DNA from 2 places in the Bariatricus sp. HCP28S3_D3 genome. Region 1 is predicted to be linked to the other one. Evidence: predicted binding sites of a transcription regulator. Region 1 holds the regulator's gene; the other holds the start of a gene.

Region 1 (28,278 bases):
AATGTGACCGCAGATGCTTTCGGGCTTTGCCTGAAGACGGGAAATGTTGTGATTTTACGTGGAGGAAGTGATGCGTACAGGTCAAGCAGCGCCATTGCGTCCTGTTTAAGAGGAGGGCTTCATGACGCGGGGATTCCGGAAGATGCCCTTCTTCTGGTAGAAGATACAAGCAGAGAAACGGTGCGTGAGATGATGCGTCTGAATCAGTATCTGGATGTTCTTATTCCAAGAGGCGGCGCGGGACTCATCGCTTCGGTGGTGGAAAACAGTACGGTACCGGTCATCGAGACCGGAACAGGAAACTGCCATATTTACGTGGATGAATATGCAGATATACAAATGGCAGCGGATATCATCGTGAATGCCAAAACGCAGAGACTTGGAGTGTGCAATGCCTGCGAGTCGCTGGTTATCCATGAAAAGATTGCCGGGGAAGCAGTGCCGGTCATTTGCAGAAGATTGTGGGAAAAGGGAGTGGAGATCCGCGGGGATAAAAGGGTCTGTGCTCTTGAAAAGCAGGTGAAGACAGCATCCGAAGATGACTGGGGACGGGAGTATCTGGATTCCGTTATTTCGGTGAAAATGGTAAATTCGATTGAAGAAGCCGTAGAACATATTAATCGGTATAATACCGGACATTCCGAATCGATCATTACCCGCAGCTATGAGCATGCTTTGTATTTCCAGGAAAGAGTCGATGCAGCGGCTGTCTATGTCAATGCGTCTACCAGATTTACGGATGGAAATGAATTTGGTTTTGGAGCGGAAATCGGAATCAGTACGCAGAAGCTGCATGCCAGAGGGCCGATGGGGCTGGAAGCACTGACAACAACAAAATACGTGATTTTCGGGAACGGTCAGGTGCGCTGTTAGATGATCCAAAGATTTATGATAAAAGTACTTGCATAATATGCACAAATTATGTATAATTATGCAAGTACTATTTTCTTGGCTTAAAATTAAGAGAGGATAAGAAGCGCATTTTGGAAGATACTCTATGGATTTTTATTAGAGAATACTTTACTTTGAAAAACAAATGGTTTATAGTGGTTATGACTTATGCCCGGAAAGGCCGGGGATTTCAAGGTGCCGCAAGGGCATGATGAAAGGAAGGATAACATGATTAGAGCAGGAATTATCGGTTCGACCGGATATGCCGGAGGAGAACTGGTCAGAATTTTGACAGGACATAAAGATGTGGAGATCAAGTGGTTTGGCTCCAGAAGCTATATTGATAAAAAGTATGCATCCATTTACCAGAACATGTTCCAGATCGTCGATGCGGTCTGCATGGATGATAATATGGAAGAACTGGCAGAGCAGGTGGATGTAATCTTTACCGCAACACCGCAGGGACTTTGTGCATCTCTGGTAAATGAAGATATCTTATCCAAGGTAAAGATTATTGACCTGAGCGCGGACTTCCGTATTAAAGATGTGAAGGTATACGAAAAATGGTACGGAATCGAGCATAAGAGTCCTCAGTTTATTGAAGAAGCGGTATATGGATTGTGCGAGATCAATCGTGAGGATATTAAGAAGGCGAGACTGGTGGCAAATCCGGGATGTTATACGACCTGTTCGATCCTGACGGCATATCCGCTTGCCAAAGAAGGGCTGATCGATATGGATACACTGATCATCGACGCGAAATCCGGAACTTCCGGAGCGGGAAGAGGGGCAAAGGTTCCGAATCTCTTCTGTGAAGTCAATGAGAACATGAAGGCCTATGGCGTTGCGTCCCATCGACATACGCCTGAGATCGAAGAGCAGCTTGGATATGCATATAATAAGGAAGTTGTTCTGAATTTTACGCCGCATCTCGTACCGATGAACCGCGGAATTCTGGCGACGGAATACGCAAAGCTTACAAGAGAAGTTTCCTATGAAGAAGTGAAGGCCATCTATGATAAATATTACGGCAGTGAGAAATTTATCCGTGTCCTTGATAAGGATGTGTGCCCGGAGACCAAATGGGTGGAGGGAAGCAACTACGTGGACATCGGATTTAAGATCGATCCGAGAACGAACCGGATCATCATGATGGGAGCCATTGATAATCTGGTGAAAGGAGCAGCGGGACAGGCAGTACAGAATATGAATCTTGTGTTCGGACTTCCGGAAGATGAGGGATTGAATCTGGTACCGATGTTCCCGTAAAGGAGTTACATATGACAATTCGAGAGATGACGATAGAAGATTATGACCAGGTCTACGCATTGTGGATGAAGATCAAAGGATTCGGGATCCGGAGCATTGATGATTCCCGTGAAGGAATCGAGCGTTTCCTGCGAAGAAATCCTACGACCAGTGTGGTTGCCGAGAAGGACGGGAAAATCGTAGGCGGAATCCTGTGCGGTCACGACGGACGGCGCGGATGTTTCTATCATGTCTGCGTGGATCCGGAGTACCGAAGGCATGGCATCGGCAAAAGCATGGTAATCTTTGCCATGGAAGCGCTGAAAAAAGAACAGATCAATAAAGTTTCCCTGATCGCATTTACGAAGAACGATATCGGAAATGCATTCTGGAATACGATCGGGTGGACGAAGAGAGAAGATCTGAATTATTATGATTTTACTTTGAATGAAAAGAATATTACGGCATTTATTGAAGATAAGTAGTGTGGAGGAATAAATTATGAAGATAATTACCGGCGGAGTTACCGCAGCAAAAGGATTTGAGGCAGCAGCAACAGCAGCAAAGATCAAATATCAGGATCGTACCGATATGGCGATGATCTACAGTCAGGTTCCATGTGTATGCGCAGGAACATTTACCACGAATGTGGTGAAGGCAGCTTGCGTGAAATGGGATCAGCAGATTGTGGCAGGTGGGCAGAAGGCACAGGCCGTGATCGTAAATTCTGGAATCGCCAATGCATGTACCGGCGCAGAAGGATTCGGATATTGCAAGGAGACCGCAGATGCGGCTGCAGAAGCACTGGGAATCAGTGCGGATGGTGTTCTGATCGGTTCGACCGGTGTGATCGGAAAACAGCTTCCGATCGACCGCATCAAAGCAGGCGTGAAAGCGCTGGCACAAAAGAAAAATACGTCTCTGGAAAATGGCACAGAGGCTGCCAAAGCGATCATGACCACCGACACCTGCGAGAAACAGATTGCAGTGGAAATTGAAGTGGGCGGCAAGACGGTCACGATCGGCGGTATGGCAAAGGGCTCCGGCATGATCCATCCGAATATGTGCACCATGCTCAGCTTTATCACGACCGATGCCGTGATCACGAAGGAAGCACTGCAGAAAGCGCTCAGTGACGATGTAAATGATACTTATAATATGATTTCCGTTGACGGGGATACTTCCACCAATGATACGGTGGTTCTTCTGGCAAACGGATTGGCTGAAAATGAAGAAATCACGGTGGATTCTCCGGACTATCCGGTATTTTACGAGGCGCTTCACACGATCAATGAATACCTTGCAAAGAAAATGGCCGGAGACGGAGAAGGCGCAACCGCATTGTTTGAAGTTCAGGTAGTAGGCGCTGACACGAAGGAAACTGCAAAAATACTTGCAAAATCCATTGTCTGCTCCAATCTGACGAAGACCGCAATCGCCGGACACGACGCGAACTGGGGACGTATTCTGTGTGCAATGGGATATTCGGGAGCACAGTTCGATCCGGAAAAAGTGGATCTGTTCTTTGAAAGCCAGGCGGGAAGAATTCAGATCATTGAAGACGGAACCGCAGTGGATTACAGTGAGGAGAAAGCAACCGAGATCCTCTCCCAGCCGGAAGTGAAGGCAATTGCCGATATTAAGATGGGAAATGAAAGTGCGACTGCCTGGGGATGCGATCTGACTTATGATTACATCAAAATCAACGCAGATTACAGAAGCTAAAGACGGAACAGTTCAAACGGAGGAATGAGTCATGAACCAGAATATGCAGAAATATCTGGACAAGGCAGAGGTGCTGATCGAGGCGCTGCCATATATCCAGCGTTTTAACCGTAAAATTATTGTTGTAAAATATGGTGGCAGTGCCATGATTGATGAAGAATTGCAGCAGAACGTGATCAAAGACGTTACTCTGCTGAAACTGACCGGATTCAAACCGATCATTGTCCACGGCGGAGGAAAAGAGATCAGCCGCTGGGTCGGAAAGGTCGGCATGGAACCGAAATTTATCAACGGACTCCGCGTGACGGATGAAGATACCATGGAAGTTGCGGAGATGGTCCTGAATAAAGTGAATAAGAATCTGGTGCGAATGGTAGAGGAACTGGGCGTTCGTGCAATCGGAATCAGCGGAAAAGACGGGGCGCTTCTGAAGGTGGAGAAGAAATATTCCAACGGTGAAGATATCGGGTTTGTAGGTGATATCAAATCCGTCAATGCAGACATTCTCTTTGATCTTCTGGAGAAGGATTTTCTTCCGATCGTCTGCCCGATCGGACTGGATGATGACTATAATACATACAACATCAATGCAGATGATGCGGCCTATGCGATCGCGAAGGCGGTTCATGCGGAAAAGCTGGCATTCCTCTCTGATATCGACGGAGTTTACCGGGATTTCGAGGATAAGACATCGCTCGTTTCGCATCTGACTGTAGACGAGGCGCGGGAACTGATCGAGAGCGGCGGCATCACGGGCGGTATGATCCCAAAGCTTCAGAACTGCATCGGTGCTATTGAAAATGGAGTTTCCAGGGTGCATATTCTGGACGGAAGGATTCCGCACTGTCTGCTTCTTGAGATTTTTACCAAGAAAGGTATCGGAACGGCAATCTTAAAAGACAACGATCCGGATTAATTCAACGATCCGGTGGGAAGGAAAGAAGGAGAATATATGGAGAATCAATATATACAGGATACAGAACAGGGACTTTTGAAGACCTATAATCGTTTCCCGGTCGTTCTGGATCATGGAGAAGGTATGTACCTCTATGACACAGACGGAAAGAAATATCTGGATTTTGCTGCAGGAATCGCAGTCTGTGGTCTGGGATACGGAAATCAGGAATTCGGGAACGCAATCAAATCACAGGTTGATAAACTGCTCCACACATCCAATCTTTATTATAATACTACATGCGGAGAGGCTGCCAGGGAACTGAAGAGAGTATCCCAGATGGATCGAGTCTTCTTCACCAACAGCGGAACAGAGGCTGTGGAAGGAGCACTGAAAGCGGCGCGGAAATATGCTTATGAGAAAAAAAGCGGACGTTATGAATTTATCGCAATGGAAGATGCATTCCACGGAAGAAGTATCGGGGCGGTTTCCGTAACCGGACACAAAGAATACCGGGAACCATTTGAACCGATGCTGCCGGGCGTTTCTTTTGCGACATTCAATGATCTGGACAGTGTGAAAGCACTGGTAAGTGAAAAGACATGTGCGATCATCATGGAGACGATCCAGGGAGAGGGCGGTATCAATCCGGCCACACCGGAATTCCTGAACGGGGTTCGTAAAATCTGTGATGAAAATGATATTCTGCTGATCCTGGATGAAATCCAGTGCGGAATGGGACGGAGTGGTTCGTATTTCGCATGGCAGCAGATAGGTGTGAAGCCGGATATCATGACGATGGCGAAAGCAATCGGAAATGGAATTCCGGTGGGAGCATTTGCCATGACGGAAAAAGTGGCACAGCATTCGCTGAAGCCTGGGGATCACGGGACAACATACGGCGGCAATCCGCTGGCATGTATGGCGGTCAAGACGGTCATTGATATATTTGAAAAGGAAGATCTGATTGGACACGTCAATGAAATCGCGCCGTATCTGACTGAGAAGCTGGAAGAAGTTGTATCGGAATTCGACTGTGCGGTCAAAGTAAAAGGAAAAGGTCTGATTCAGGGACTTCAGATTACGAAACCGACCGGGGAAGTGACGAAAAAAGCGCTGGAGGAAGGGCTCCTCATCATTTCGGCCGGACAGAATGTACTCCGTGTGATTCCGCCTCTGATCGTGGAGAAGGAACACATTGATGAGATGATCGAAAAACTGAAAAAAGCATTGGCTTAAGACGCATAATAACCCGGTCATCGGGCATACTCTTAGAAGAAAAAACTGGGAGGAAGAACGATGACCGGGTTTCTGATTGCCCTGATTTCCGGGGCGCTTATGAGTGTACAGGGAGTATTTAACACACAGGTGACAAAGACTACGGGGATGTGGGTCAGCAATGCATGGGTGCAGCTGAGCGCCTTTGCACTGTGTTTTGTGATGTGGCTGATCATGGGAAGGGACAGCGTTGCTTCGATTGCGAAGGTGGAGCCGAAATATGTACTGCTGGGAGGTGTGATCGGTGCCGGGATCACCTGGACGGTCATTAAGAGTATGGAACAGCTCGGGCCTGCAAAGGCGGCACTTTTGATCGTAGTTTCACAGCTTATTGTGGCGTATCTGATCGAGCTTCTGGGGCTGTTCGGAGTGGAAAAATCACCTTTGGACTGGAAAAAGGTGGGCGGAATGGCGCTGGCACTGATCGGGGTTGCGATTTTTCAACTGGCAGGAAAATGATAAAATGGAAATAGCGGTTGAGTTTTTCATGGAAATTCGTTACAATAATCTTGTCTTAGCTGCAGATACATTCTTCCCTCAGACCTGGAGGGAAGAAATGTATGGCGAGGGGTCGCGGCTCTGCATGGAAATGGAGAGAGAATGAGGCAGAAAAGACAAAGAGTGTATCGAAGATTTGCAATTATGATTCTATACTTCTGCTGTATATTTGCGGGATGCAGCAGGGAAGAAGCGTTTGCCGAAGTCGAGATTACAAAACAGGAAGCAGACGAGAAAGTCCCGGAAGAAAGCGAAGAGACGAAAGAGACGGAACAAGAACCGATCTGGGTCTATGTCTGTGGACAGGTAGTGTGTCCCGGAGTCTATGAACTGAAGAATGGTGACCGCGTGTATCAGGCCATAGATGCGGCGGGCGGTTTTACAGAAGCGGCGAGCCGGGAGTTCTGGAATCAGGCCGAGATTCTGTCGGACGGGCAGAAGATCTATGTACCGACGAAGGAAGAAACGGAACAATCCGGTTCTGCCACAGAAAAAGGGACAATGGATGCCGGGAAAAGCGAAGATGGAAGAGTGAATCTCAACACGGCATCGAAGCAGGAACTCACATCTCTGAGCGGGATTGGTGAATCGCGGGCAGAGGCCATCATCCGTTATCGCGAAGAAAACGGTGGATTTCAAAGCATAGAAGAGATCAAAAAAATAGAGGGAATAAAAGAAGGCATTTTTGAGAAGATCAAAAATGATATTACAGTAAATTAAGGGAGCAGCAGTATGGGCAGAAAAGTGTTGGTAGTGGATGACGAAAAATTAATCGTGAAAGGAATTCGTTACAGTCTGGAGCAGGATGATATGGAAGTGGATGCCGCCTACGACGGTGAAGAGGCGCTGGAGATGGCAAGAAGGAAAGCGTATGATATCATTTTGCTGGATGTCATGCTTCCCAAGTGTGACGGATTTGAAGTGTGCAGGCAGATCCGGGAGTTCTCGGATGTTCCGATCGTGATGCTCACTGCAAAAGGAGAGGATATGGACAAGATCCTCGGGCTGGAATACGGAGCTGACGATTACATAACGAAACCATTCAATATACTTGAGGTCAAGGCAAGGATCAAGGCAATCATGCGCCGTACGGGGAAAAGAGAAGGAAGCACGGTGGCATCGAAGATGATCGTGAAAGGGGATCTCAGGATCGATTGCGAGAGCCGGAGAGTATTTTCCGGAGAGAAGGAACTGAACCTGACTGCAAAAGAATTCGATCTTCTGGAACTTCTTGCGATGAATCCGAATAAGGTGTACAGCAGAGAGAATCTTTTGAATATTGTCTGGGGATATGAATACCCGGGAGATGCACGTACGGTGGATGTCCATATCCGGAGACTGCGCGAGAAGATTGAAGTGAATCCGAGTGACCCGAAATATGTCTATACGAAGTGGGGAGTTGGTTATTATTTCAGGGGTTAAATTAAAATTTGTACCAAAGTTTTTAAAAAGTCTGCGAGTGCGCATTGTACTGCTTATGGGCGTATGTACGATTCTGACGTGCCTGTTCTTAAAGAGCGCGATTCTGGAAAGATATGAACAGAGACTGGTATCTGTGCGCACTTCAGAGATTCAGAATCAGTGTACGATTCTGGGCAATCAGTTAATCAATTCTAATTATCTGGAACATACAGATTCCGAGGTTATCAATGCTGAGCTTACGCAGCTGTCCAATATTGTCAGCGGACGGGTCATGGTCATCAATGATGAATTCCGTATCGTAAAAGATACATATAATCTGGATGAAGGGAAGACGATCATATCTACGGATGTGGTGCGCTGTCTTCGCGGAGAGCAGAGCAACAATTATGATGAAAAGAACCGCTATATCGAGGTGGCGACGCCGATCGTGAGTTCCGGGGACAGGCGTGTTCCCGGCATGATGCTGGTCAGTGTGTCCACCGATTCGATCCGGGATGAACTGGCGGCTTTGGAGAGCAAGGCGTATCTTGCATCTCTGACGATCTTCCTGATCGTCCTTCTTGCCGCAGGATTATCGGCTTCTTTTCTGGTGCGTCCGCTTACAAGGATGTCAAAGACGATCGAGGAAATGGCATCCGGATACGGAGATAATTACCTTCATGAAGATGCATACAATGAGACGGAGAAGATCTCACTGGCATTTAACAGGCTGTGGGACCGCTATAAGCTGCTGGATGCTTCCAGGGAAGAATTTGTGGCCAATGTCTCTCACGAACTGAAGACACCGCTGACATCCATGAAGGTTCTGTCAGATTCACTTCTTGCACAGCCGGATGTGCCGGTGGAGCTGTATCAGGAGTTTATGGGAGACCTCTCAGAAGAGATTGAGCGGGAAAATAAAATCATCAATGATCTTTTGGAACTGGTTAAGATGGACAAAAAAGGCGCCGGCCTGAACGTGCAGAGCCAGAATATCAACGAGCTGGTGGAGCGGATTCTGAAAAGGCTGCGTCCTCTGGCGGCACGCCAGAATGTGGAACTGGTGTATGAGAGCTTTCGCTCTGTTACGGCAGAGGTGGATGAAGTGAAATTTTCGCTTGCGCTTTCCAATCTGGTTGAAAATGCAATCAAGTATAACAGGGAGAACGGCTGGGTTCATGTTGAGCTGAATGCGGATCACAAGTATTTCTATCTGAAAGTTGCGGATTCCGGAATCGGAATTCCGAAAGAGGATACCGAGCATATATTCGAACGGTTTTACCGGGTGGACAAGTCGCATTCCAGAGAAATCGGAGGGACCGGACTGGGCCTTTCTATAGCCCGCAACGCGGTGATCATGCACAGAGGAGCGATTAAGGTGCACAGCGAGCCGGGAGAGGGGACGACATTTACGGTCAGGATCCCGCTCACCTACATTGCCCAGTAGAGAGGCAGTGGGAAACAGAAAGAAGTGGATGGAAATGAGAAGAAGGAAGAAAATCATTTTGTATGTCGCCCTTGTCCTGGGTATTCTGGCATCGGCCGGGTGCAAAAGGAAGGATGAGGCGGATTCTCCGTATAAGCTGTACCGGATCAACCAGGATGGCACCGGTCTTGTGGAGACGGCGTACCAGGGAGAGACGGAAGATAGTGATAAAGCGGTGAACGAGATGATCGAAGATCTGAAGGCGGCAGATGACTCGATTGAAGAGCAGCCGGCGATCCCGAATGATGTTGATCTGGAGCGCTATGTCCTTGAAGACGAGAAGCTGCTGCTTTATTTTAACGAAGCGTATGCGGACATGGATCCGGTTCAGGAAGTGCTCTGTCGGGCGGCACTGGTACGTTCCCTTACGCAGATTGACGAGGTGGATCAGGTTGCGTTCTATGTGGATGAGAAACCGCTTGCGAACCGCTCGGGAGAAGAATACGGATTCCTCCAGGCCGAAGATTTTGTACAGAATACAGGATCGGCGATCAATTCTTTTCAGGACACGGTATTGACCCTGTACTTTGCAAACAGTGACGGCTCTGCGCTGGTGAAAGAAGAGATGGATGTCCGTTACAATTCGAATCAGGCGAAGGAAAGAGTCATTGTGGAGAAGCTGATCAAAGGTCCCACAGGCAATGATCTGCAGGCCACGATCCCGAAAGGGACAAAGCTCCTTGGCACTTCGATCAAAGACGGGATCTGTTATCTGAATTTTAATGAAGGTCTGAAGAATACGACGCCGGGCGTGCAGCCGGAGACGGTGATCTACTCGATCGTAAATTCCGTGACGGAGTGTAGTTCGGTAAGTCGTGTTCAGATTGCGATTAACGGTGACAGCAATGTCATGTTCCAGGAAAGTATCAAACTGAGTGAGCCTCTTAGCAGAAATCTGGATATTGTGGAGGAAAAATAACAGTTTGAGACATAGAAAAATATGCTGTGCGGCATGTGTGGCAGCAGGAGTGATCGCTCTTATGTTTTATCTGGGCGGGAGCCGGATTTTTCCGGTTCTGGGAGAATCGGAGTTTGAAAGGCTGTATTCAGACGGAGATAAGGTAAGGCTTTGCGGTCAGATTTATCGGAAAACAAAAAAAGAAGACATCTGGATTCTGTACCTTAAAGGGATCAGAATGCAGGAACAAGGCGAATCAGAAATTGAGGCAGAAGATAATCTGCTGGTCTATTTATCAAATGGGCAGGAGGAACGGGTTCCGGAATACGGGCAGTATATCCGGGTGTCTGGAACCATTTCTTTCTTTCAGAATGCCCCGAATCCGGGGAATTTTAACCAAAGATTTTATTATCGAAAACAGGGAATAACAGGAGCGCTGAAACAGGCAAGGCTTGAAGAAATCCGGGCATTTACGGGAAAAGCGGGATGGAAATACCGTCTTCTTGAATGGATGAGTGATATTCGGGAGAAAACGGCAGAGCAGATTCTTGCGTATCTCGGCGAAGAAAAGGGCGGAGTCTTGTGCTCCATGATGCTCGGAGACCGTGCGTATATGGATGAGGAGGTAAGGGAAAACTATCAGAAAAGCGGAATCGGGCATCTGCTGGCGATCTCGGGTCTTCATGTGTCTTTTGTCGGGATGGGAATATACGAAATCCTGAGACATGCCTCTTTTACAAGGACTTTTGCGGCGGGAGGAAGCTGTGCGGTTCTGATCCTGTACGCGGTGCTGACAGGAGGGAGTATATCGGCAGTCCGAGCTGCCGTGATGTTTCTGATCCGTATGGGGGCAGAGGTGACGGGAAGGGAATACGACGGACTGACGGCGGCGGGAACGGCCATGCTGCTGATGTTGTCGTTCAATCCTCTGCAGCTCTTTGACGCGGGATTCTTGTTGTCCTTCGGCGCCGTGCTCGGTGTCTACCTGATTCTGCCCTTCTGGCAGACAGAAGGGGAGGCGAAATGGAAACGCACCATAAAAATGTCGCTGTCGGTTCAGCTGGCAGTGCTTCCAATCATGCTGTATTATTATTATGAAATCAGTCCTTATTCCATATTCTGGAATTTGCTTGCGGTTCCGCTTGCGGGAATCGTGCTCGCATGCGGCTTCGCAGGGATCCTGACTGGAACGGTAGTTTCTGGGGGACTGTGGCCGGCACGCATCTCCTATGGAATAAGCGGTCTGATTCTTGGAATTTATGAAGAAGGAAGCAGGATCATGCTGGAGATCCCGGGTGCGAGATGGGTCGCAGGAAGACCGGGGACAGTGCAGATTCTGGCATACTATATGGTACTGGCCGTCATGTTGGCATGTTTTAGATTCGGGAAGAAGAAAGCCGCTTATACAGGAATTTTGGCAGCGGTTTTGCTCATGGGGTTCCCTCACGGCAGGGCGGGAGAGCTGGAAATCTATATGATGAATGTTGGACAGGGGGATGCATTTTTCCTCAGAGGACCGAAAGGTGGTACATACCTCATCGACGGAGGGAGCAGCACAGTGAGTGATGTGGGGAAATACCGGATCGAACCGTTTCTGAAATCCGAAGGTGTCGGGAAGCTGGATTATGTGTGGGTCTCCCACGGGGATATCGATCATCTTGGAGGAATTGAGGAAATGCTGAAACGACAGAAATACGGGATCCGAATCGAACGGATCGTACTTCCCGGGGAACGCTTCTGGGATGAAAAACTGTATGAATTTGCACAGACTGCCACAGAATACGGGGCAAAGGTCTACACGGTCGAAGCGGGGCAGATTCTTCGGGAAGGAGAAATGGAGCTTTTCTGTATCTGGCCGGGAGACGAGAAGGAGAAAGAAGAGATGCCGGAGCCGGGCAATGAAGCCTCCATGGTCCTTGCCCTTCGCTATCGCAGATTTGATATGCTATTTACCGGTGATCTGGAAAATGACGCAGAAGATACGGTGTCGGCAAGGATTGGGGAACTTCAGGAGCAAAAAAAGCTTTCGGACAGATTCGAAGTGCTGAAAGTCGGGCATCACGGATCGAGAAATGCGACATCGGAAAGACTTCTTGAAATAACAAGGCCGGATGCTGCCTGGGTGTCGGCCGGAGAGAAGAACCGCTATGGGCATCCGCACGAAGAAGTGCTGGAAAGACTTGCAAATTGGGGCGTCAGCTTATATAATACGAAAGACGGACATGCAGTGAAATTATGTACAGACGGGGAGAAATATAGTATACTGAGACCATGAAGAGTTTGAATGAAGATTTAAAAACCGGACAATTTAAACAGATCTATCTCCTATACGGGGAGGAGGCTTATCTGAAAAAACAGTACAGGGATCGTTTTGTAAAAGCGATGGTCTCCGAAGGAGATACCATGAATTATGCGTATTATGAAGGGAAAAACACGAATCCCCGGGAGGTGATCGACCTTGCCGAAACGATGCCGTTTTTTGCCGAGCGAAGACTGATCGTGATGGAAAATACCGGGTTCTTCAAGAGCTCGGTGCCGGAACTGGCAGAGTATCTGAAAGAGATTCCTCAGACTTCGTTTCTGATCTTTGTCGAGGAGGAGATCGATAAGAGAAGCAAGCTGTACAAGGCAGTAAAGGACAGAGGAAGGATCGTAGAATTGAAACGCCAGGATGAGAAGACTCTGGTGCGCTGGATTCTCGGTATGGTAAAAAAAGAGAATCAGAATATGACGGAATCTGCCGCCAGATATTTCCTGGACAAGGTGGGCAATGACATGGAGAACATCCAGAAAGAGCTGGAAAAGTTGTTCTGCTATTGCTTGAATCATACGGAGATCACGGTGGCGGACATAGACGCGATCTGTACGACCCAGATTACAAACCACATCTTCGACATGGTGGATGCGGTGGCGAACAAGGAACAGAAGAAAGCGCTGGATTATTACTATGATCTGCTGACGCTGAAAGAACCGCCGATGCGGATCCTGTATCTGCTGACCAGACAGTTCCGCATTCTGATGGAAATCAAGGAAATGGAAAATCAGGGAGTTCCATCCAAAGAGATGGCATCCAAAGCCGGGATCATGCCGTTCCTGGTGGGAAAATACCGGGCACAGGCACAGGCGTTTTCCGCAAAAGAGCTTCGGCAGATCGTCGAGGCGGGCGTGCAGACCGAGGAGAATGTCAAGACAGGAAGAATGGGAGATGTCCTGTCGGTCGAGCTCTTTCTGGTACAGTACAGCCGGAAAAAACCAAAGGTATCATAATATACAGACAGGATATGAGAAAGATAGGATAAGGAGACGAAAAAAGGGCTATGCATATGGATCAAAAGAAAATTCGGAATTTTTGTATAATTGCGCATATCGACCACGGGAAATCTACATTGGCAGACCGGATCATCGAGATGACCGGCCTTCTTACCAGCCGGGAAATGCAGGCACAGGTACTGGACAACATGGACCTGGAGCGGGAGAGAGGGATCACGATCAAGTCCCAGGCAGTCCGCACCGTCTACAAGGCAAAAGACGGGGAGGAATACATTTTCAATCTGATCGATACTCCGGGACATGTGGATTTTAATTATGAAGTTTCCCGTAGTCTCGCCGCGTGTGACGGTGCGATATTGGTTGTGGATGCCGCTCAGGGGGTTGAGGCACAGACGCTTGCAAATGTATATCTCGCACTGGATCATGATCTGGATGTCATGCCTGTTATCAATAAGGTGGATCTTCCGAGTGCAGAACCGGAACGTGTGATTGAAGAGATTGAGGACGTGATCGGGATTGAAGCACAGGATGCACCGAGAATCTCTGCAAAGACCGGTCTGAATGTGGAAGAAGTGCTGGAACAGATCGTGGAGAAGATCCCGGCACCGGAGGGAGATCCGGACGCCCCGCTTCAGGCACTGATCTTTGATTCACTCTACGATCCGTATAAAGGGGTCATCGTATTCTGCCGGATCAAGGAAGGCTGCATTGCAAAGGGAACACCAATCAAAATGATGGCGACCGGGGCAACGGCGGATGTCGTGGAAGTGGGATATTTCGGAGCGGGTCAGTTTATTCCTTGTGAAGAATTGTCAGCCGGGATGGTAGGATATTTTACAGCCAGTCTGAAAAACGTGAAGGATACGCGTGTCGGTGACACGGTGACGAATGCACAGAGCCCCTGCGATCAGCCGCTGCCGGGTTACAAGAAGGTCAATCCGATGGTGTACTGCGGAGTGTATCCTGCGGACAGCTCCAAATATCCGGATTTGAGGGATGCGCTAGAGAAACTGCAGTTAAATGATGCGGCGCTTCAGTTTGAGCCGGAGACTTCACTGGCGCTTGGATTCGGTTTCCGCTGCGGTTTTCTGGGACTTCTCCATCTGGAGATCATTCAGGAACGTCTGGAACGGGAATACAATCTGGACCTGGTTACGACGGCGCCCGGAGTTATCTACAAAGTACACAAGACAAACGGAGAGGTGATCGAGCTTACCAACCCGTCTAATCTGCCGGACCCTGCGGAGATTGAATATATGGAAGAACCTGTCGTCAAAGCGGAGATCATGGTAACATCGGAATTCATCGGCGCGATCATGGATCTGTGCCAGGAAAGACGGGGCGTGTACCAGGGAATGGAATATATCGAAGAGACAAGAGCGGTGCTTCACTATCACCTGCCTTTGAATGAAATCATCTATGATTTCTTCGATGCACTGAAATCCCGTTCACGCGGATACGCTTCTTTTGATTATGAACTTCTCGGGTATGAGAGGTCCGAGCTGGTCAAGCTGGATATTCTCATTAATAAAGAAGAAGTCGATGCACTTTCCTTCATTGTATTTGCAGGAAGCGCTTATGACCGGGGAAGAAAGATGTGTGAAAAGCTGAAGGAAGAGATCCCGAGACAGCTCTTCGAGATCCCGATCCAGGCAGCGATCGGAAGCAAGATCATTGCGCGTGAGACGGTCAAAGCTCTGCGTAAAGATGTTCTTGCGAAGTGTTACGGCGGTGATATCACACGTAAGAAGAAACTTCTGGAGAAGCAGAAAGAAGGAAAGAAACGTATGCGTCAGGTGGGAAATGTAGAAATTCCGCAGAAAGCATTTATGAGTGTTCTGAAATTGGATGATAAGAAATAATATGGAAAGAAAACAAATATCAGGTGGGGCGGGCAAGCCTTTGGAACTGTACATTCATATTCCGTTCTGCCTGAAGAAATGTGCCTACTGTGATTTCCTATCAGCGCCCGCAGGCGAGAAAGAGCGGGAAGAATATGTACAGATTCTGTGTGAGGAAATCAGGACAAATGCAGGAAAAGTGGAAGAGTATCAGGTCTCTTCCATTTTCTTTGGAGGAGGGACTCCCTCTCTTCTTACCGGAGACCAGTTCCGGATGATTCTTGATACGGTTCGGGATCAATATCACATTTCTGCGGATGCGGAGATTTCTATGGAGATGAATCCCGGTACGGTTACGGATGAAAAACTGAAAGCGTATAAAGATGCCGGTGTGAACCGGCTGAGCATCGGACTACAGTCTGTCCATGATGAAGAACTGCGGATGCTTGGAAGGATACACACTTATGAAGAATTCCTTGAGGCCTATAGGAGTGCGAGGATGTGCGGATTTGACAATATCAATATTGATCTGATTTCGGCGATCCCGGGTCAGACGGCGGAGAGCTGGACCGAAACACTGAGAACAGTCGCGGCTCTGGAGCCGGAGCACATTTCTGCATACAGTCTGATCATCGAACCCGGAACTTTATTCTATGACAGGTACGGGGAAGATGCAGGACGGGAAGAAAGGGCGGAGTCGGGATGTGAGAAAAGAAAGGGTGCAAATCTGCCGTGGCCTGCGCTTCCTACGGAGGAGGAAGAACGGGAGATGTATCATCAGACAGAGCAGATCCTCGTCGGTGCGGGATATCAGCGGTATGAGATTTCCAATTATGCAAAGCCCGGATACCGATGCAGGCACAACTGCGGGTATTGGAGAAGAGTGCCGTATCTGGGGTTCGGCGTGGGTGCCGCCACATTTTTTGAAGGGGCAAGATACAGTAATCCGGAAAAGATGACGGAATACAGGGATAATTTTGAAGAAAAATTTTCCGGAGAAAAACTCAGCCTGGAAGATGAGATGGAGGAATTCATGTTTCTCGGACTGCGCATGACGGAAGGCATATCGAAAACAGAATTTGAGGAAGCCTTTGGAACCGGGATCGAAGCGGTCTACGGAAAACCGATCCGGAAACTGAAAGGTATGCATCTTATAGAAGAACATGAGGACCGTATCGCGCTTACAGAACAGGGAATCGATGTGAGCAATACGGTATTTGTGGAGTTTATGTTTTGAGAAAAGGACTGTCATATGGCAGTCCTTTTGCGATAAAAAAGTGTAACTATGAAATATTTATAAAGTGGGTTGACAAAGCGTGTTGGGAGTGATACATTAATAAGCGAAGATGATGTTAGCACTCGAATATACCGAGTGCTAATAAAACAAAGGAGGGTGCAGATGGAGTCTATACAGGAACTTAGTGAGCGGAAAACGAAAATCCTTCATGCCATCATTAAGAATTATTTAGACATCGGAGAGCCGGTGGGATCGAGAACGATTTCCAAGTATACGGATCTGAACTTAAGCTCTGCAACGATCCGGAATGAAATGGCGGATCTGGAAGAACTGGGTTATATCATGCAGCCTCACACATCGGCGGGAAGGATTCCATCTGATAAAGGATATCGATGGTATGTAGATATGCTGATGAGCCAGAAAGAGCAGGAGGTCACAGAACTCAAGGAACAGATGCTGGAGAAGTCAGATAAGATGGATCAGCTCCTAAGGCAGGTCGCGAAAGTACTGGCAACGAACACCAATTACGCGACGATGATTTCCTCTCCGGTATATAACAGGAATAAGCTGAAGTTCATCCAGCTTTCACAGGTAGATGAGAACCAGTTGGTCGTCGTCATTGTGATGGATGGAAATATCGTAAAGAACCAGATTATTACACTGGAAGAGCCATTGGATAACGAAGCATTGCTGAAACTGAATATGCTGTTAAATACGGCACTGATCGGACTGTCGGTGGAAGAGATCAATCTCGGAATGATCGCCAGACTGAAGGAACAGGCAGGGATTCACAGTGAAGTGGTCAGTAATGTGCTGGATGCAGTGGCGAATGTGATACAGCTTGATGATGACATGGAGATTTACACCAGCGGCGCAACGAATATTTTTAAATATCCGGAGCTTAGCGATAAGCAGAGCGCTCAGGAGATTATCAGTGCTTTCGAAGAAAAGCAGCAGCTGGCAGCGCTGGTATCAAAGACGATGGCCAGCAGCGAGAATAAAGACATTCAGGTCTATATCGGAAATGAATCCAATGTGGAGAAGATGAAGGACTGCAGTGTTGTCACAGCGACCTATGAGCTTGGTGAGGGTATGCAGGGGACCATTGGAATCATTGGACCGAAGCGGATGGATTACGAACATGTAATGAAGACGTTAAAGACTCTGATGGCGGAACTGGATGAGATTTTCCACAGGGATGGTTAGAACATCCGGACTATGAAAGGAGAAAGGTGGCAGAACCGTTGGATAATCAGATGAGTAATGAAGAAATGGTAAAAGAAGCAGTGGAAGAGGCAAAGAAAGCCGCCATGGAAGCGGAAGCAGAAGAAGCTGCTGAAAAAGAAAATGATAAGGAAGAGGATTCCGAAGAAAGTCGGGAAGGTGAGAACAAAGAGGCCGGCGAAGCAGATGCGAAGGAAGAAGAAAAAACAGAAGAAACTGCGGAGCCGAAAAAATCAAAGCTTTTTGAAAAAAAGAATAAAAAAGACAAGAAGGATGAGCAGATTGCAGATCTGACAGATAAGCTTACCAGACAGATGGCAGAATTCGATAATTACAGAAAGCGGACTGAGAAAGAAAAATCAGCCATGTATGAGATCGGTGCAAAAGATATCGTGGAAAAGATTCTTCCGGTCGTTGATAATTTTGAACGCGGCCTGCAGTCTGTAGCTGAGGAAAACAAAGAAGATCCGTTTGTGCAGGGAATGGATAAGATCTACAAGCAGCTTATGACAACACTGGAAGGCATCGGTGTGAAACCGATTGAGGCGGTCGGACAGGAATTTAACCCGGATTTTCATAATGCAGTGATGCATATTGAAGATGAAGAGGCCGGAGAGAATGTCGTGGTCGAGGAATTCCAGAAAGGATATATGTATCGTGAAAGTGTTGTGAGACACAGCATGGTAAAGGTTGCTAATTAAAATAGCAGAATGAATGAAATAGTTTGTATATTTACACATGAAGATGCAGATATACTCTATATAAACAAAGTAAGTAAACAAATTTTTTAAAATATTAGGAGGTCTTCATAATGGGCAAAATCATTGGTATTGATTTAGGTACAACAAACAGTTGTGTAGCGGTTATGGAAGGTGGTCAGCCGGTTGTAATCGCAAATACAGAAGGTGCAAGAACAACACCGTCTATCGTAGCATTTACAAAAACAGGAGAACGTCTGGTAGGTGAACCTGCAAAACGTCAGGCAGTTACAAACGCAGAAAAGACAATTTCTTCTATCAAGAGAGAAATGGGAACAGACCATAAAGTTGACATTGACGGAAAGAAATATTCTCCGCAGGAAATTTCAGCTATGATTCTTCAGAAACTGAAAGCAGATGCAGAAGCATACCTTGGAGAAAAGGTTACAGAAGCAGTTATCACTGTTCCGGCATATTTCAACGATGCACAGCGTCAGGCTACCAAGGATGCCGGTAAGATCGCCGGTCTTGATGTAAAACGTATCATCAACGAGCCTACAGCGGCAGCACTTGCTTATGGTCTGGACAATGAAAAAGAACAGAAGATCATGGTTTATGACCTTGGCGGTGGTACATTCGATGTATCCGTTATTGAGATCGGTGACGGCGTTATCGAAGTATTATCTACAGCAGGTAACAACAGACTTGGCGGAGATGACTTCGATCAGAAGATCACAGACTATATGCTTGCAGATTTCAAGGCAAAAGAAGGTGTAGATCTTTCTACAGATAAGATGGCTCTTCAGAGATTGAAAGAAGCAGCTGAAAAAGCAAAGAAAGAGCTCTCGTCTGCAACAACAACTAATATTAACCTTCCGTTCATCACTGCAACAGCAGAAGGACCGAAGCATTTCGATATGAACCTGACAAGAGCTAAATTCGATGAATTAACTCATGAACTGGTTGAAAAGACAGCAGAACCGGTAAGACGTGCACTGTCTGATGCAGGTATCACAGCGTCTGACCTTGGCCAGGTACTTCTGGTAGGTGGATCTACCCGTATCCCGGCTGTACAGGAAGAAGTAAAACGTCTCACAGGCAAAGAACCGAGCAAATCTCTGAATCCGGATGAGTGTGTAGCCCTTGGTGCATCCGTTCAGGGCGGTAAACTGGCTGGAGATGCCGGCGCAGGCGACATCCTTCTTCTGGATGTAACTCCGCTGTCACTGTCCATCGAGACAATGGGTGGTGTTGCTACAAGATTGATCGAGAGAAATACAACAATCCCGACCAAGAAGAGCCAGATTTTCTCTACTGCTGCAGATAACCAGACAGCAGTTGATATCAACGTTGTTCAGGGTGAAAGACAGTTCGCAAGAGACAACAAGTCCCTCGGACAGTTCAGACTGGACGGAATTCCGCCGGCACCGCGTGGAATCCCGCAGATCGAAGTTACATTTGATATCGATGCAAACGGTATTGTAAATGTATCAGCAAAAGATCTGGGAACAGGAAAAGAACAGCATATTACGATCACAGCAGGTTCTAATATGTCCGATGCAGATATCGATCGTGCAGTAAAAGAAGCTGCTGAGTTCGAAGCACAGGATAAGAAGCGTAAAGAAGCAATTGACACCAAGAATGACGCAGACGCAATGGTATTCCAGACCGAGAAAGCAATGAAAGAAGTTGGTGACAAGATCGATGCTGCTGACAGAAGCGCAGTAGAAGCTGATGTTCAGACTCTGAAAGATTTGCTTGCAAAAGCAGGCGATGAAATGACAGATGCTCAGGTCGCTGAGATCAAGGCTGCAAAAGAAAAACTGATGGAAAGTGCACAGAAGCTGTTCACAAAGGTTTATGAGCAGGCTGGTGCTGCAGCCGGCGCAGCAGGAGCACAGGGTGGACCGGCTCCGGAAGCAGGACCGGCACCGGAAGGATACAACGGAGATGACGTTGTAGACGGAGATTATAGAGAAGTTTAAGTTCTTGTTTAACAAAATTATTTTCTGCAAGGCGGGTAAATCCGTCTTGCAGATTTGTTGCTATGCATACGAAAAAGTAGAAGTGATGAGGTAGGGTTATGGCAGAATCAAAAAGAGATTACTATGAAGTCCTTGGTGTCTCCAAAGATGCGGATGAGGCGACATTGAAGAAAGCATATCGGGCTTTGGCCAAGAAATACCATCCGGATATGAATCCGGGGGATGCCGAGGCCGAAAAAAAGTTTAAAGAAGCCTCTGAAGCATATGCAGTACTGAGTGATCCCGAAAAACGTCGTCAATATGACCAGTTTGGACATGCCGCCTTTGAAGGAGGTGCCGGCGGAGCCGGGGGATTCGGAGGATTCGATTTTAACAGCGCAGATTTCGGCGATATTTTCGGCGATATATTTGGTGATTTATTTGGCGGAGGCAGAAGAGGAGGCCGTGCCAATACCGGTCCTATGAAAGGGGCAAATATTCGAAAAGGTGTTAGAATTACATTTGAAGAGGCTGTGTTTGGCTGTGAGAAGGAACTGGAGGTTGTGTTGAAAGATCCGTGCAGTAAATGTAACGGTACCGGGGCAAAACCGGGAACAAGTCCGGAAACCTGCAGCCGATGCGGTGGAAAAGGACAGGTAGTCTATACATCCCAGTCGTTCTTCGGAACAGTACAGAATGTACAGACTTGTCCGGAGTGTCAGGGAACAGGTAAGGTTATTCGCGAAAAATGTCCGGATTGTGGCGGAACAGGATATACGTCCAGTCGAAAGAAGATTAAGGTTTCTATTCCGGCAGGTATTGATAATGGACAGAGCGTACGGATTCGCGAAAAGGGAGAACCTGGGGTGAATGGAGGTCCGAGAGGAGATCTTTTGGTCGAGGTTACTGTTTCACGGCATCCGATTTTCCAGAGACAGGATGTACATCTGTTTTCAACAGCACCGATTACATTTGCACAGGCAGCGCTCGGTGGTGACGTAAGAATTAAGACGATTGATGGCGATGTGCTTTATAATATAAAACCGGGAACAAAGACCGATACGAAAGTGCGTCTGAAAGGAAAAGGTGTTCCTTCACTCAGAAATCCGCAGGTACGTGGAGATCATTATGTCACGCTTGTGATTCAGACACCGGAAAAATTAAGTGCAGAGGCCAAAGAGGCACTTCGCAAATTTGATGAATTGACAGGGAATTCTTTGAATCAGGAAGAAGAACCCGAAGGAAAAACAAAGAATAAGAAAAAAGGCTTCATGGATAAGGTGAAGGAAAAGTTAGAAGAATTGGAAGAATAAAAAATATGCGTTTCGTGTGAACATCCCACATGAAACGCATATTTTTATTCTTCTTCTTCCAATTCGCTGCCGGCGATGCCACCAATTACTGAAGTAACACAGGCGGTAACGATAGCTGCGATGATTGCAACTGCGATAATGCCAACCAATAATACCATAATGTTACCTTCCTTTCTTTGCAATATAAATATTATAGCACAATTTGCATAATTAATACAGTAAAATTGAGAAAAATTTCTACATTAAAAAAGGCTGAAAGTCAAATATATCTTGGGAATCAATGTGACTTTTTGAAATTTCTGTGGTATAATATCGCGGTAAGCAAATTCCGAGGAAAATTTTTTCGGTTTTTGTACTTTGTTATGTGGCAACATGCAGTAACTTAGAATCGAGGAGGATATTTAAATATGGCAAGAGTAAGCAAACGTTCTAAAGCAGTAATTGATAAGAATGTAAAAGCAGCAGAAGCAAAAGCCCCGGTTAATGCAGCAGAAGTAAAAGAAGCTGTAGAAGTTAAGACAGAAGAAGTAAAAGAAGCTGCAGCAGCTATGGCAGAAGAAGCGGTAAAAATGGCAGAAGAGAAGGTAGAAGACGTGAAAGAAGCTGTAGAGAAGACTGTGAAAGATGTAAAGAAAGCAGCAGCTAAGACAAGAAAAGAGGCAACTAAGAAAGAAATCAAGACAGAAATTGTTTTGCAGTATGGTGAAAAAGAAGTAAATACGAAAGATATGGTTGCGGCAGTTAAGAAAGAATGGACAAAGGCAAAACACAAAGTATCAGACATCAAGTCCATGGAACTCTATATCAAACCGGAAGATTACGCTGTATATTATGTAATCAACGGTGAAACAACCGGTAAGATCTGGCTGTAGAATTATATAGTAGTTAGTGAATGTATATTGCCATTGTTCGTTTTCCGGAAAGAAGAGAAGCAATTCTTTTCTCCGGAAAAATCGAACAGAATCATTTCTTTTTTCTAATAGAAGTATGAACTGGAATCGGTCCTGATTTTCCCATGATTGTATAAAACAACAGAATATAGGTAAGATCTGCGACGATCTTAGAACGGAGGAGAATAATGCAGAATTTTACACAATATACACCTACTGAAATTGTGTTTGGAAGCAAGACGCATCTTCAGGCGGGAATAGAAGTGAAAAAATGGAACGGACACAGAGTGCTGATCGTTTATGGAGGAGGAAGTGTCGTGAAAAGCGGTCTTCTGGAAACGATTGAAAATGCTCTGCGAGAAGAGAAAATTACATATGAAGAATTTGGCGGAGTGAAACCGAATCCGAGACTCGCATATGCGGAACGGGGAGTTCAGAAGGCGTTGGAGTTCGGGGCGGATTTTATCCTGGCCGTTGGTGGAGGCAGTTCGATCGACACGGCGAAAGCAATTGCACATGGGGCAGCGAATCCGGGAACAAAGCTATGGGATATCTGGACGCAGAAAGTGCCACTTACCCGGTCTCTTCCGATGGGATGTGTACTTACGATTGCGGCAGCCGGCAGTGAGATGAGCTCATCTTCTGTTCTGACAAATGAAGAGACCGGGGAAAAAAGTGGAATTACCACGGTATTTAACCGCCCCAAATTTGCGATTATGAATCCGGAACTGACATTTACTCTGCCACCATATCAGATTGCATGTGGAGTTGTGGATATTATGATGCATACGTTGGAACGATACTTCATTCCTAATCAGAAAAACCAGATGACAGATGAAATCGCAGAAGGGCTTCTCAGGGTCATGATCGAAAATGGAATAAAAGGATTTAAGAATCCAGAGGATTATGATGCGATGAGTGAGATTATGTGGTGCGGAAGTCTGTCGCATAATGATCTGACGGGGCTTGGCAGAGAAAAAGATTTCTGTGTGCATAAATTCGGACATGCTCTCGGAGCGAAATATGATCTGGCACATGGGGCGACTTTGTCTGCAATGTGGGGATCCTGGGCAGAGTATGTATATCGATATGATGTGGATCGTTTCTGCCATTACGGTCAGAAAGTGTGGGGAATTCAGGGAAAAGATGCTGTGGAGACAGCGCGGGAGGCAATCCGGAAAACGGTGGATTACTTCCGCAGCCTGGAAATGCCGGTGAATTTGAAAGAGCTTGAAATCGGGACACTCAGTGATGATACTTTGATGGAACTGGCAATGAACGCAACCAAAGGCGGAACGGTAAAATTATCGAAAATAAAGGAGTTAGATGTAAACGATGTTTATCAAATCTTTCAGTCGGCAAACGGAAGATAAGATGGATATTAACTGGAAAAATTTCTATAAACAGGTATGTCTGCTTATCATTCCGATGGCGCTGCAGAACCTGATCAATGTCGGGGTTCAGGCAGCCGATGTATTTATGCTGGGACGGGTTGGGGAGAAGGTCCTTTCCGGAGCATCGCTTGCCGGACAGATTCAGTTCATCATGACGCTGATCCTGTTCGGAACTACGTCAGGAGCTACGGTGCTGACTGCGCAGTATTGGGGGAAAAAGGATACCCGGACGATTGAAAAAATCCTGGGGATGGGCATGCTGATCGGTATTGGCGGAGCATTGGCTTTCGCTTTGGCAGCCGAACTGATCCCTGAGACACTACTCCGGATCTATACAAATGACCCGGAAGTCATTGCGGAAGGCGTGAAATATCTGAGGATTGTTGCGCTTTCTTATGTAATCATGGCGGCAACTCAGGTCTATCTGTATATTATGCGCAGCATTGAGAGGGTCGTAATCGCGACGGTCGTATACGGTGCTTCACTTATAGTGAATATTATAGTCAACGCAGTGTTGATCTTCGGGCTTATGGGATTCCCAAAGATGGGAATTGAAGGAGCGGCGATCGGAACTTTGATTTCAAGAATCCTTGGACTTATGATTGTAATATGGTATGCAAAATTCAGAAATAAAGTGGTCCGTTTTCATTTGAGCGACATGTGGAACATTGATAAAGTGCTGTTGAAAGACTTTTTGTTCTACGCGACTCCGGTTATTTTGAACGAGCTGGTATGGGGAATGGGGAGCTCTGCCAATACGGCGGTGATCGGACATCTCGGCAGTGCAGCAGTCGCGGCAAATTCTGTTGTGCAGGTGGTAAGAGAACTTTCCACAGTGGTTGTTTTCGGTGTCTCGAATGCGACGGCAATCTATCTGGGGAAAACGATCGGAGAGCGACAGTATGAGCTCGCGAAAGCATATGGCAGAAGATTTGCGGTTCTGAGTGTCATCACTGGATTCATTGCCGCGGGGATCATATTGGTTTCGGCTCCGGCAGTGAGCAGATTTATGACACTTTCTCCGGAAGCAAAGAGTTACCTGATGTTTATGTTTTTTGTTATGTCTTATTTCGCGCTGTGTCAGGCTATTAATACAACACTTGTGGTGGGGGTGTTCCGCTCGGGGGGAGACACCAGATTCGGACTTCGTCTGGATGCAACTACGATGTGGTGCTGTTCCATCCTGCTCGGAGCGATCGCAGCGTTCGTTTTTCGGGCCAGTGTTCCGGTGGTTTATGTATTACTGATGAGTGACGAAGTGATCAAGGTGCCGATCACTGTCAAGCGTTTCCTGGGGTATAAATGGATCAAAAATGTAACGAGGGAGCAGGAAGAACTGGCAATGGATTAGTTACAGATTATTTGGAAAAAGGATTGGATTTTCCCGAAAGCTATGGTATTCTAGTACTATGGTTCCGGGGGCTTGACGAGAGCTCAAAAACTATAGTATAAAACGGCATTTTCATAGAAAATACCAGGAAAAGGAGAGACGAGATTATGAAACCAGTAGCAACTGAGAAAGCACCAAAAGCATTAGGACCTTATTCACAGGGATATGTACACAATGGCATCCTTTATTCTGCAGGTCAGATCGCTATCAATCCGGAGACAAATACGGTCGAGGCTGTTACCATTGAAGAGCAGACAGAACAGGTTTGTAAGAATCTTGGAGAGGTATTAAGAGCAGCAGGAAGTTCATTTGACAAAGTTTTAAAGACGACTTGTTTCTTAAGTGATATGGGAGACTTCGCTGCCTTTAATGAAGTATATGGCAAATACTTTACATCAAAACCGGCAAGAAGCTGTGTTGCAGTAAAGACGCTTCCGAAGAACCTTCTCTGCGAAGTTGAAGTCATTGCTGTGGTAGAAGAATAATATATATTTTGGAGGTTGAGAATTATGGCAGAAGAGCAGAACAGCGGATGTTCACCGGAGGCGTGTTCTTCCTGTGCGCACGCAGGCTCGTGTAAAAGCAAGAAAGAAGATATGAAAGCACCGGCTAATCCGTATTCACAGGTGAAAAAAGTAATCGGCGTGGTGAGCGGAAAAGGCGGAGTCGGTAAATCTATGGTGACTGCATCTCTTGCACGGCTTGCCATCAGCCAGGGATACACGGTCGGAATCCTGGATGCCGATATCACAGGACCGTCTATACCGAAAATGTATGGAGTGCACGAAAGTGCAGTCGGAAATGAAGAAGGTATGTTCCCATGTATTGCTAAAGACGGAACTAAGATTATGTCCGTCAACCTGCTCCTTGAGAGAGAGTCTGATCCTGTGATCTGGCGAGGACCGATCATTGCGGGGGTTGTAACTCAGTTCTGGACAGATGTAATGTGGGGAGATCTGGATTTCCTTTTTGTCGATATGCCGCCGGGAACCGGTGATGTACCGCTGACCGTTTTCCAGTCTTTGCCTGTCGATGGAGTTGTGATCGTCACATCACCGCAGGATCTGGTACAGATGATTGTGGAGAAAGCATACAATATGGCAAAACAGATGAATATTCCGGTTCTTGGAATTGTAGAAAACTACAGTTATCTGGAATGCCCGGAATGCGGAAAGCGGATTTCCGTCTTCGGAGAGAGCCACATTGATGAGATCGCGGAAAATCTTGGAACAGAAGTGCTTGGAAAAATGCCGATTGATCCTCAGCTGGCTGAAATCGTAGAACAGGAGAAGTTCTATGAGGCTGAAAATAAATATCTGACAAATATTATTGAAAGATTCCAGTAGGAGTCCGGCAATGATAAAAATGGGGCGTTTCACAGTAATGTGGAGCGTCTTTTTTTTAGTTGCTTCGCATATGAGAAAAATATGGTTCAGATATTGATAAATCGACTTGAATATGTTACTATATAAAAGAACAAATGTTCGGAACGTAAGTTTGCAAATGCTCAAAGATCGAAGAACGGAGAATAAGGAGGAATGAAAAGTGCGGATCCAGACGGAGATGAACCTGTATGAGAAGCTGAATATACTGTCGGATGCAGCAAAGTATGATGTGGCGTGTACTTCCAGCGGTGTGGACAGGAAAGGAGACGGAACCGGTATGGGGAATTGTGAGAAAGCAGGAATCTGCCACAGTTTTTCGGCAGACGGACGGTGTATTTCACTGCTTAAGATCCTTTTCACCAACGAGTGCATTTTTGATTGCAAATACTGTGTGAACCGTTCATCCAATGATGTGATCCGTACTTCCTTTACTCCCGATGAAGTTTGTAAGCTGACGATGGAGTTTTATCGACGTAATTATATAGAGGGATTGTTTTTGAGCTCCGGTATTTTAAAGAGTCCGGATTATACAATGGAATTGATCTATGCGACGCTGTATAAGCTGAGAAAAGAGTGTAATTTTCAGGGCTATATCCATGTGAAAGCCATTCCGGGGGCGAGTCAGGAACTGATTCAGAAGGTGGGATATCTTACAGACAGAATGAGTGTGAACCTGGAACTCCCAACGCAAGAAAGTCTTCGCCTTCTTGCACCGCACAAGAGTCGGAAGAATATCCTGACTCCCATGAGGCTGGTGCAGGAAAAGCGAAAAGAAAATAGGCAGGAATTGACAGTATACCGGCATGCTCCGCAGTTTGTGCCGGCAGGGCAGAGTACGCAGATGATTATCGGAGCAACTCCAGAAACTGACTTTCAGATTATGCAGGTGACGGAGGCACTTTATCAGAAGTTTGAACTGAAGAGAGTGTTTTATTCGGCGTTTGTTCCCGTGAACGAAGATAAAGCGCTTCCGGTCAAAACAGATAGTGGCCCGCCGCTTCTGAGAGAACACAGGTTATATCAGGCGGACTGGCTGCTGCGTTACTATCAGTTTCATGTGGATGAATTGTTGGATGAAGAGAATCCGAATTTTAATGTATTGATGGATCCTAAATGTGACTGGGCAGTCCGCCATCTGGAGGAGTTCCCGATTGAGGTGAACAGGGCGGACTACCACATGCTGCTTCGAGTTCCGGGGATTGGATACCGGTCGGCGTCCCGGATCGTAAAGGCAAGAAGGCTTGGGACGGTTGATTTTGCGGATCTTAAGAAAATGGGAGTCGTGCTGAAAAGAGCACTGTATTTTATTACGTGCAGTGGCAAGATGATGTATCCGGTGCGTATGGATCAGG
Region 2 (5,434 bases), on a different contig from region 1:
AAGGTTTTTCATCAATTTTAGGGAACACTTCTTCAGCGAAAACTTTTGCCCAGGAATTTTCTAACGCTTTTTGCTCACGTGCAGTGAGGTTTAAAAAACTATCGAACAGAGGTTAAGATCGGAGACAATTGCATGATGGCTCCGAATGTGGCGATCTATACTGCCGGGCACCCAATCCATCCGGATACCAGAAATACGGCATACGAATACGGGATTGAGGTGAACATCGGAAATAATGTCTGGATCGGCGGAAATTCCGTGATTTGTCCGGGTGTCACAATCGGGGATAATGTCGTGATCGGAGCGGGAAGCGTGGTCACGAAAGACATTCCGGATTGGTCCGTTGCGGCCGGGAACCCGTGCAGAGTCATCCGAAAGATCACCGAAGCGGACAGAAAACTCTATTTCAAGGACAGAGAATTCGATGAGGAAGCCTGGGAGCAGGTCACCGGGCAGGAAAGATAATAAATTCAAATACGATTCGGCGTACTTGCTCCAAAGCGGCAATCTACTGATAATCCACTTTAACCAGGCATAGTCCGCAGGCCGGTGCCATAAATCCGGCTGCTTTGCGGCTGGCGGCATCCAGCACGTCGTTCATGTTTTCCGGCTGTCGCATTCCGAAACCCACTTCCAGAAGGGTTCCGGTCAGAATGCGGACCATGTTCTGGAGGAATCCGTCGCCGTGGTAAGTAAATATAATATAAGGTCCTTTCTGGACGATCTGAATAGAATCAACCGTGCGAACGGTTGATTTTTTAAATCTGGGATTTCCACAAAAGCTTTTGAAATTATGCTGACCGGTCAGATATGCGGCAGCCTTCTGCATGCTTCGAATATCCGGATTCCGGTCGAGTATATAGACATAGTTCCGGTCAAATACCGGCTTGGCAGGTCCGGCATAGCAGGTGTATTCATATGTTTTCCCGACAGCCATGTAGCGGCTGTGGAAGCGCGGTGATGCTTCATGGACTTCCAGTATACTGATGTCGGCGGGCAAATACTGATTCATGTATTTCCGAATCTGCGCAGTCGATAGATCCGTGTCCAATACAGCATTTGCGGTCATTTCTTTTGCGTGCACACCGGCATCGGTACGGCCTGCACCCGTTACTTCCACGGACGAGCCGGTCATTCTGGAAAGCACGGCTTCCAGCTTTCTCTGGATCGTTGCATCGGTATTGCCCTGACTCTGCCAGCCCGAATAGCGGGTCCCGTCGTAGGCTATGGTAAATTTATAATTCTGATTCATAAAAAATGTCTCCTATAACTTATTCTGAACAGACTAATTATACCAAAAAGAAGAATTTAGGAAAAGACTGTAAACCAAAGTTAATTGCAACAGTCTGGCAATAAGGAACGGAAGAAAGCTAAAATACGCAGTTCACAAATGGTATCAAAGCGTTTATAATCGTTTTGTATGATTACGAATGTGAGGTGTCCGAAATGGAAAAGAACTTGACAAACGGAAGCGTATTTAAAACGATCTTATCTTTTTCACTGCCCTTCCTGTTATCTTATTTTTTACAGACACTGTATGGAATGGCAGATTTATTTATCATAGGTCAATATAACGGTGTGGCCAGCACAACGGCGGTGTCCATCGGAAGCCAGGTCATGCATATGATCACAGTCATGATCGTAGGTCTTGCCATGGGCTCCACGGTCATGATCGGTAAAGCGGTCGGGGCCGGGAAGAGAGAGGAGGCGTCAATGGCGATCGGAAATACGATCACGCTCTTCATGGGAGTATCGGTGACACTCACCGTCATCCTGCTTCTTTTGGTCCGCTCGATTGTTGCGGTGATGTCCACGCCGGAAGAAGCGGTGCAGGGGACGATCCTCTATCTTACCATCTGCTTTATCGGGATCCCGTTCATCACAGCCTATAATATCATCAGTTCCATTTTCCGCGGGATGGGGGATTCCAGAAGCCCGATGTGCTTTGTGGCAGTCGCCTGTGTGGCAAATATCATTCTGGATTATCTGTTCATCGGTGGTCTGGGACTGGGACCGGCGGGAGCTGCACTTGGAACGACGATTTCCCAGACGATCAGTGTGATCGTATCCCTGTGTATCATTCGAAAGCGGCAGAGCGGTATTGTGATGAAGAAATCTTATTTTCGTCCGAAGAAACTGATCATGGAACAATTGCTTAAGATAGGAATTCCGGTTGCACTGCAGGACGGTTTCATACAGATTTCTTTCATCATTATAACGATCATCGTGAATCAGCGAGGGTTAAATGATGCGGCTGCGGTGGGAATTGTGGAGAAGATCATTGGCTTTTTGTTCCTGGTTCCATCTTCCATGCTGTCAACCGTTTCGGCACTGGCGGCACAGAATATCGGTGCCGGAAAACATGACCGCGCGAAGAAGACATTGTGGTATGCCATCACGATGTGTGTTTCCTTTGGACTTGCCACAGTGGTTGTCATGCAGTTTGCCGCGGGATGGTTTGTAGGACTATTTGCAACAGATACCGAGGTAATCCGTCTCGGCAGCGAATATATGCACGGCTATGTGTGGGACTGCGTATTTGCCGGAATTCATTTCTGTTTCAGCGGATATTTCTGCGCATATGGACGTTCATCCTTTTCGTTCCTGCACAATTCGATCTCGATCGTATGTGCCCGGGTTCCGCTTGCCTATCTGGCATCCAGGTATTTCCCGAATACGTTGCTCCCGATGGGGCTGGCAACAGCGACCGGATCCCTGGTGTCGGTTGTGATCTGTGTTGTGCTGTACCTGTGGATGCAAAGAAATGAAAATCTTACATAGCCAAATCGTTCTGAAAACTGATATAATGGATTTAATGAACCGTATGTTAAAAAACAATAATCATAAAGGAGGAAATACAAAATGAAAGTGTTATTGATCAATGGAAGCCCGCGCAAAGAAGGAAATACATTTATCGCATTAAACGAGATGAAACATGTGTTTGAGCAGGAGGGCATCGAAGCGGAGATCGTGCAGGTCGGAAATCAGGTCATCCGCGGCTGTGCAGCCTGCGGCGGATGTTCCAAATTAGGAAAATGTGTATTTGATGACTGTGTTAACGAAATTGCACCGAAGTTTGCAGAGTGTGACGGACTTGTGATCGGAAGCCCTGTTTATTATGCGTCTGCCAACGGGACCCTGATCTCGTTCCTGGATCGTCTGTTCTACAGCACTCCGTTCGACAAGACCATGAAAGTAGGAGCCAGTGTCGTGGCAGCCAGAAGAGGAGGGCTCTCCTCCACATTTGATGAGCTGAATAAGTATTTCACGATCAGCGGAATGCCGGTAGCATCCGGTCAGTACTGGAACAGCATTCACGGACGCCTGCCGGGAGAAGCAGCAGGAGATGCAGAAGGACTCCAGAGCATGAGGACACTGGCACGCAACATGAGCTTCCTTATGAAATCTATTGCACTCGGAAAAGAAAAGTATGGTCTGCCGGAGAAAGAAGCAAAGCAGGCTACGAATTTTATTCGTTAGTTACATGAAATTTAAGTTATAAAAAATCTATAAACTCTGTTGACAAACAATAATTAAGTGCTATAATAATTCAAAAATAAATAGTTTAAAAATAAAATATATTACTTCGAAAAAGAAGTAATATATTTTTGGAAACAATCTAAGCACTCAACGCAAAAGAGTGCTAACAAAAAGGAAGGCAGGTTATTTTTTATGAGATTAAAACCATTAGGAAACAGAGTTGTTTTGAAACATCAGGAAGCAGAAGAGAAGACACAATCTGGAATCATCCTGCCAGACAGTGCCAAGGAAAAACCACAGACAGCAGTTGTCATTGCAGTCGGCCCCGGGACAGACGGAAAAGAGATGCAGGTCAAGGAAGGAGACAGAGTCATCTGTACCCAGTATGCGGGAACCGAGATCAAGGTGGACGACGAAGAATATGTGATCGTATCACAGAATGATATCATTGCAATCGTTGAATAAGAAAAGAATAAAATCAGATTGAATTTGAGAAAGTAAGAAAGAAGGAATAAATCATGGCAAAGGATATTACATATGACATTGATGCAAGAAAGAAAATGGAGACAGGTGTCAATAAACTGGCAGACACCGTAAAAGTAACACTTGGACCAAAAGGAAGGAATGTGGTTCTGGATCAGTCCTACGGTACACCACTGATTACGAATGACGGTGTTACTATTGCGAAGGAGATTGAACTGGAAGATCGTTATGAGAACATGGGAGCACAGCTGGTCAAAGAAGTTGCTACCAAGACGAACGATATCGCAGGAGACGGAACTACGACCGCAACAGTTCTCGCTCAGGCTTTGGTGAATCAGGGAATGAAAAATATCGCAGCAGGAGCTAACCCGATCATCCTTAGAAAAGGAATGAAGAAAGCTTCCGACGTGGCTGTCTCTGTTCTGGAAGAAATGAGCCGCCCGGTAACCGGCAAAGAACACATTGCAAAAGTTGCCGCCATTTCCGCAGGAAATGAAGAAGTCGGTGAAATGATTGCAGATGCAATGGAAAAAGTCGGTGAGAACGGTGTGATCACCATCGAAGAATCCAAAACAATGCAGACGGACATCGATGTAGTAGAAGGTATGCAGTTTGATAACGGATACCTTTCCGGATATATGTGTGACGACAAGGAAAAGATGGTCTGCAATATGGAAAATCCTTACATCCTGATGACAGACCGTAAGATTTCCAATATTCAGGATATCCTTCCGATTCTTGAAAATATTATGAGAGAAGGAAGAGAGCTCTTGATTCTTGCAGAAGATGTAGAAGGAGAAGCCCTTACGACATTGATCGTAAACCGTCTCAGAGGAACACTTAAAGTGGTTGCTGTGAAAGCTCCTGGTTATGGTGATAACCGGAAAGAAATGCTGCAGGATATCGCGGCGCTTACCGGCGGACAGGTTATCATGGAAGACATCGGAATCCAGCTTAAGGACGCAACAATGGATATGTTAGGCCGTGCAAAATCTGTAAAGGTAACAAAAGAAAATACAACGATCGTAGACGGCGCCGGAAATAAAACAGATGTAGAAGCTAGAATCGAAAATCTGAAGAGACGGATGGCAGAGACTACATCCGATTTCGATAAAGAGAAACTGATGGATCGTATCGCAAAAATGGGCGGCGGTGTTGCAGTGATCCGTGTCGGAGCGGCAACAGAAACCGAGATGAAAGAAGCAAAATATCGTATGGAAGATGCCATGAATGCCACAAGGGCAGCGGTAGCAGAAGGAGTTATTTTCGGAGGCGGTTCCGCATACATTCATGCACAGAAAAAAGTGGATGAATTTGCGGCAACACTGACCGGTGATGAGAAGACCGGAGCAGAAATCATTGCAAAAGCTCTGGAAGCGCCACTCTATGCGATCGTTGACAATGCCGGACTGGAAGGTGCAGTTGTGATCAATAAAGTGAAAGAAAGTGAAGTAGGAATCGGATTCGATGC

Evidence for each region. Region 1 encodes HrcA, which represses chaperone genes, less so after heat shock. Its sites were predicted from a motif close to TGTTAGCACTCNNNNNNNNNGAGTGCTAACA; they were not measured.
Region 2: a site for HrcA is predicted at 3,619-3,649, ahead of ACTNB3_RS06410 (co-chaperone GroES). Genes of this name have one in related genera too.

The regions. Positions count from the first base shown of each region.
Region 1 covers NZ_JBQHTK010000003.1:117,311-145,588, reverse strand. Annotated here, with positions in the region: gene ACTNB3_RS04230 (glutamate-5-semialdehyde dehydrogenase) at 1-873, shown strand, start outside; gene argC (N-acetyl-gamma-glutamyl-phosphate reductase) at 1,120-2,160, shown strand; gene ACTNB3_RS04220 (GNAT family N-acetyltransferase) at 2,172-2,624, shown strand; gene argJ (bifunctional glutamate N-acetyltransferase/amino-acid acetyltransferase ArgJ) at 2,641-3,864, shown strand; gene argB (acetylglutamate kinase) at 3,896-4,780, shown strand; gene ACTNB3_RS04205 (aspartate aminotransferase family protein) at 4,817-5,998, shown strand; gene ACTNB3_RS04200 (DMT family transporter) at 6,059-6,496, shown strand; gene ACTNB3_RS04195 (hypothetical protein) at 6,501-6,641, shown strand; gene ACTNB3_RS04190 (helix-hairpin-helix domain-containing protein) at 6,638-7,255, shown strand; gene ACTNB3_RS04185 (response regulator transcription factor) at 7,268-7,957, shown strand; gene ACTNB3_RS04180 (sensor histidine kinase) at 7,914-9,383, shown strand; gene ACTNB3_RS04175 (GerMN domain-containing protein) at 9,418-10,341, shown strand; gene ACTNB3_RS04170 (DNA internalization-related competence protein ComEC/Rec2) at 10,346-12,595, shown strand; gene holA (DNA polymerase III subunit delta) at 12,592-13,587, shown strand; gene lepA (translation elongation factor 4) at 13,638-15,452, shown strand; gene hemW (radical SAM family heme chaperone HemW) at 15,454-16,668, shown strand; gene hrcA (heat-inducible transcriptional repressor HrcA) at 16,831-17,874, shown strand; gene grpE (nucleotide exchange factor GrpE) at 17,901-18,593, shown strand; gene dnaK (molecular chaperone DnaK) at 18,704-20,575, shown strand; gene dnaJ (molecular chaperone DnaJ) at 20,674-21,867, shown strand; gene ACTNB3_RS04130 (DUF6465 family protein) at 22,275-22,739, shown strand; gene ACTNB3_RS04125 (iron-containing alcohol dehydrogenase) at 22,946-24,130, shown strand; gene ACTNB3_RS04120 (MATE family efflux transporter) at 24,093-25,502, shown strand; gene ACTNB3_RS04115 (Rid family detoxifying hydrolase) at 25,649-26,026, shown strand; gene ACTNB3_RS04110 (P-loop NTPase) at 26,051-26,887, shown strand; gene ACTNB3_RS04105 (putative DNA modification/repair radical SAM protein) at 27,105-28,278, shown strand, end outside.
Region 2 covers NZ_JBQHTK010000006.1:78-5,511, forward strand. Annotated here, with positions in the region: partial or broken gene ACTNB3_RS06385 (hypothetical protein) at 1-116, shown strand, start outside; partial or broken gene ACTNB3_RS06390 (DapH/DapD/GlmU-related protein) at 109-465, shown strand; gene truA (tRNA pseudouridine(38-40) synthase TruA) at 509-1,252, opposite strand; gene ACTNB3_RS06400 (MATE family efflux transporter) at 1,447-2,781, shown strand; gene ACTNB3_RS06405 (flavodoxin family protein) at 2,863-3,480, shown strand; gene ACTNB3_RS06410 (co-chaperone GroES) at 3,673-3,945, shown strand; gene groL (chaperonin GroEL) at 3,999-5,434, shown strand, end outside.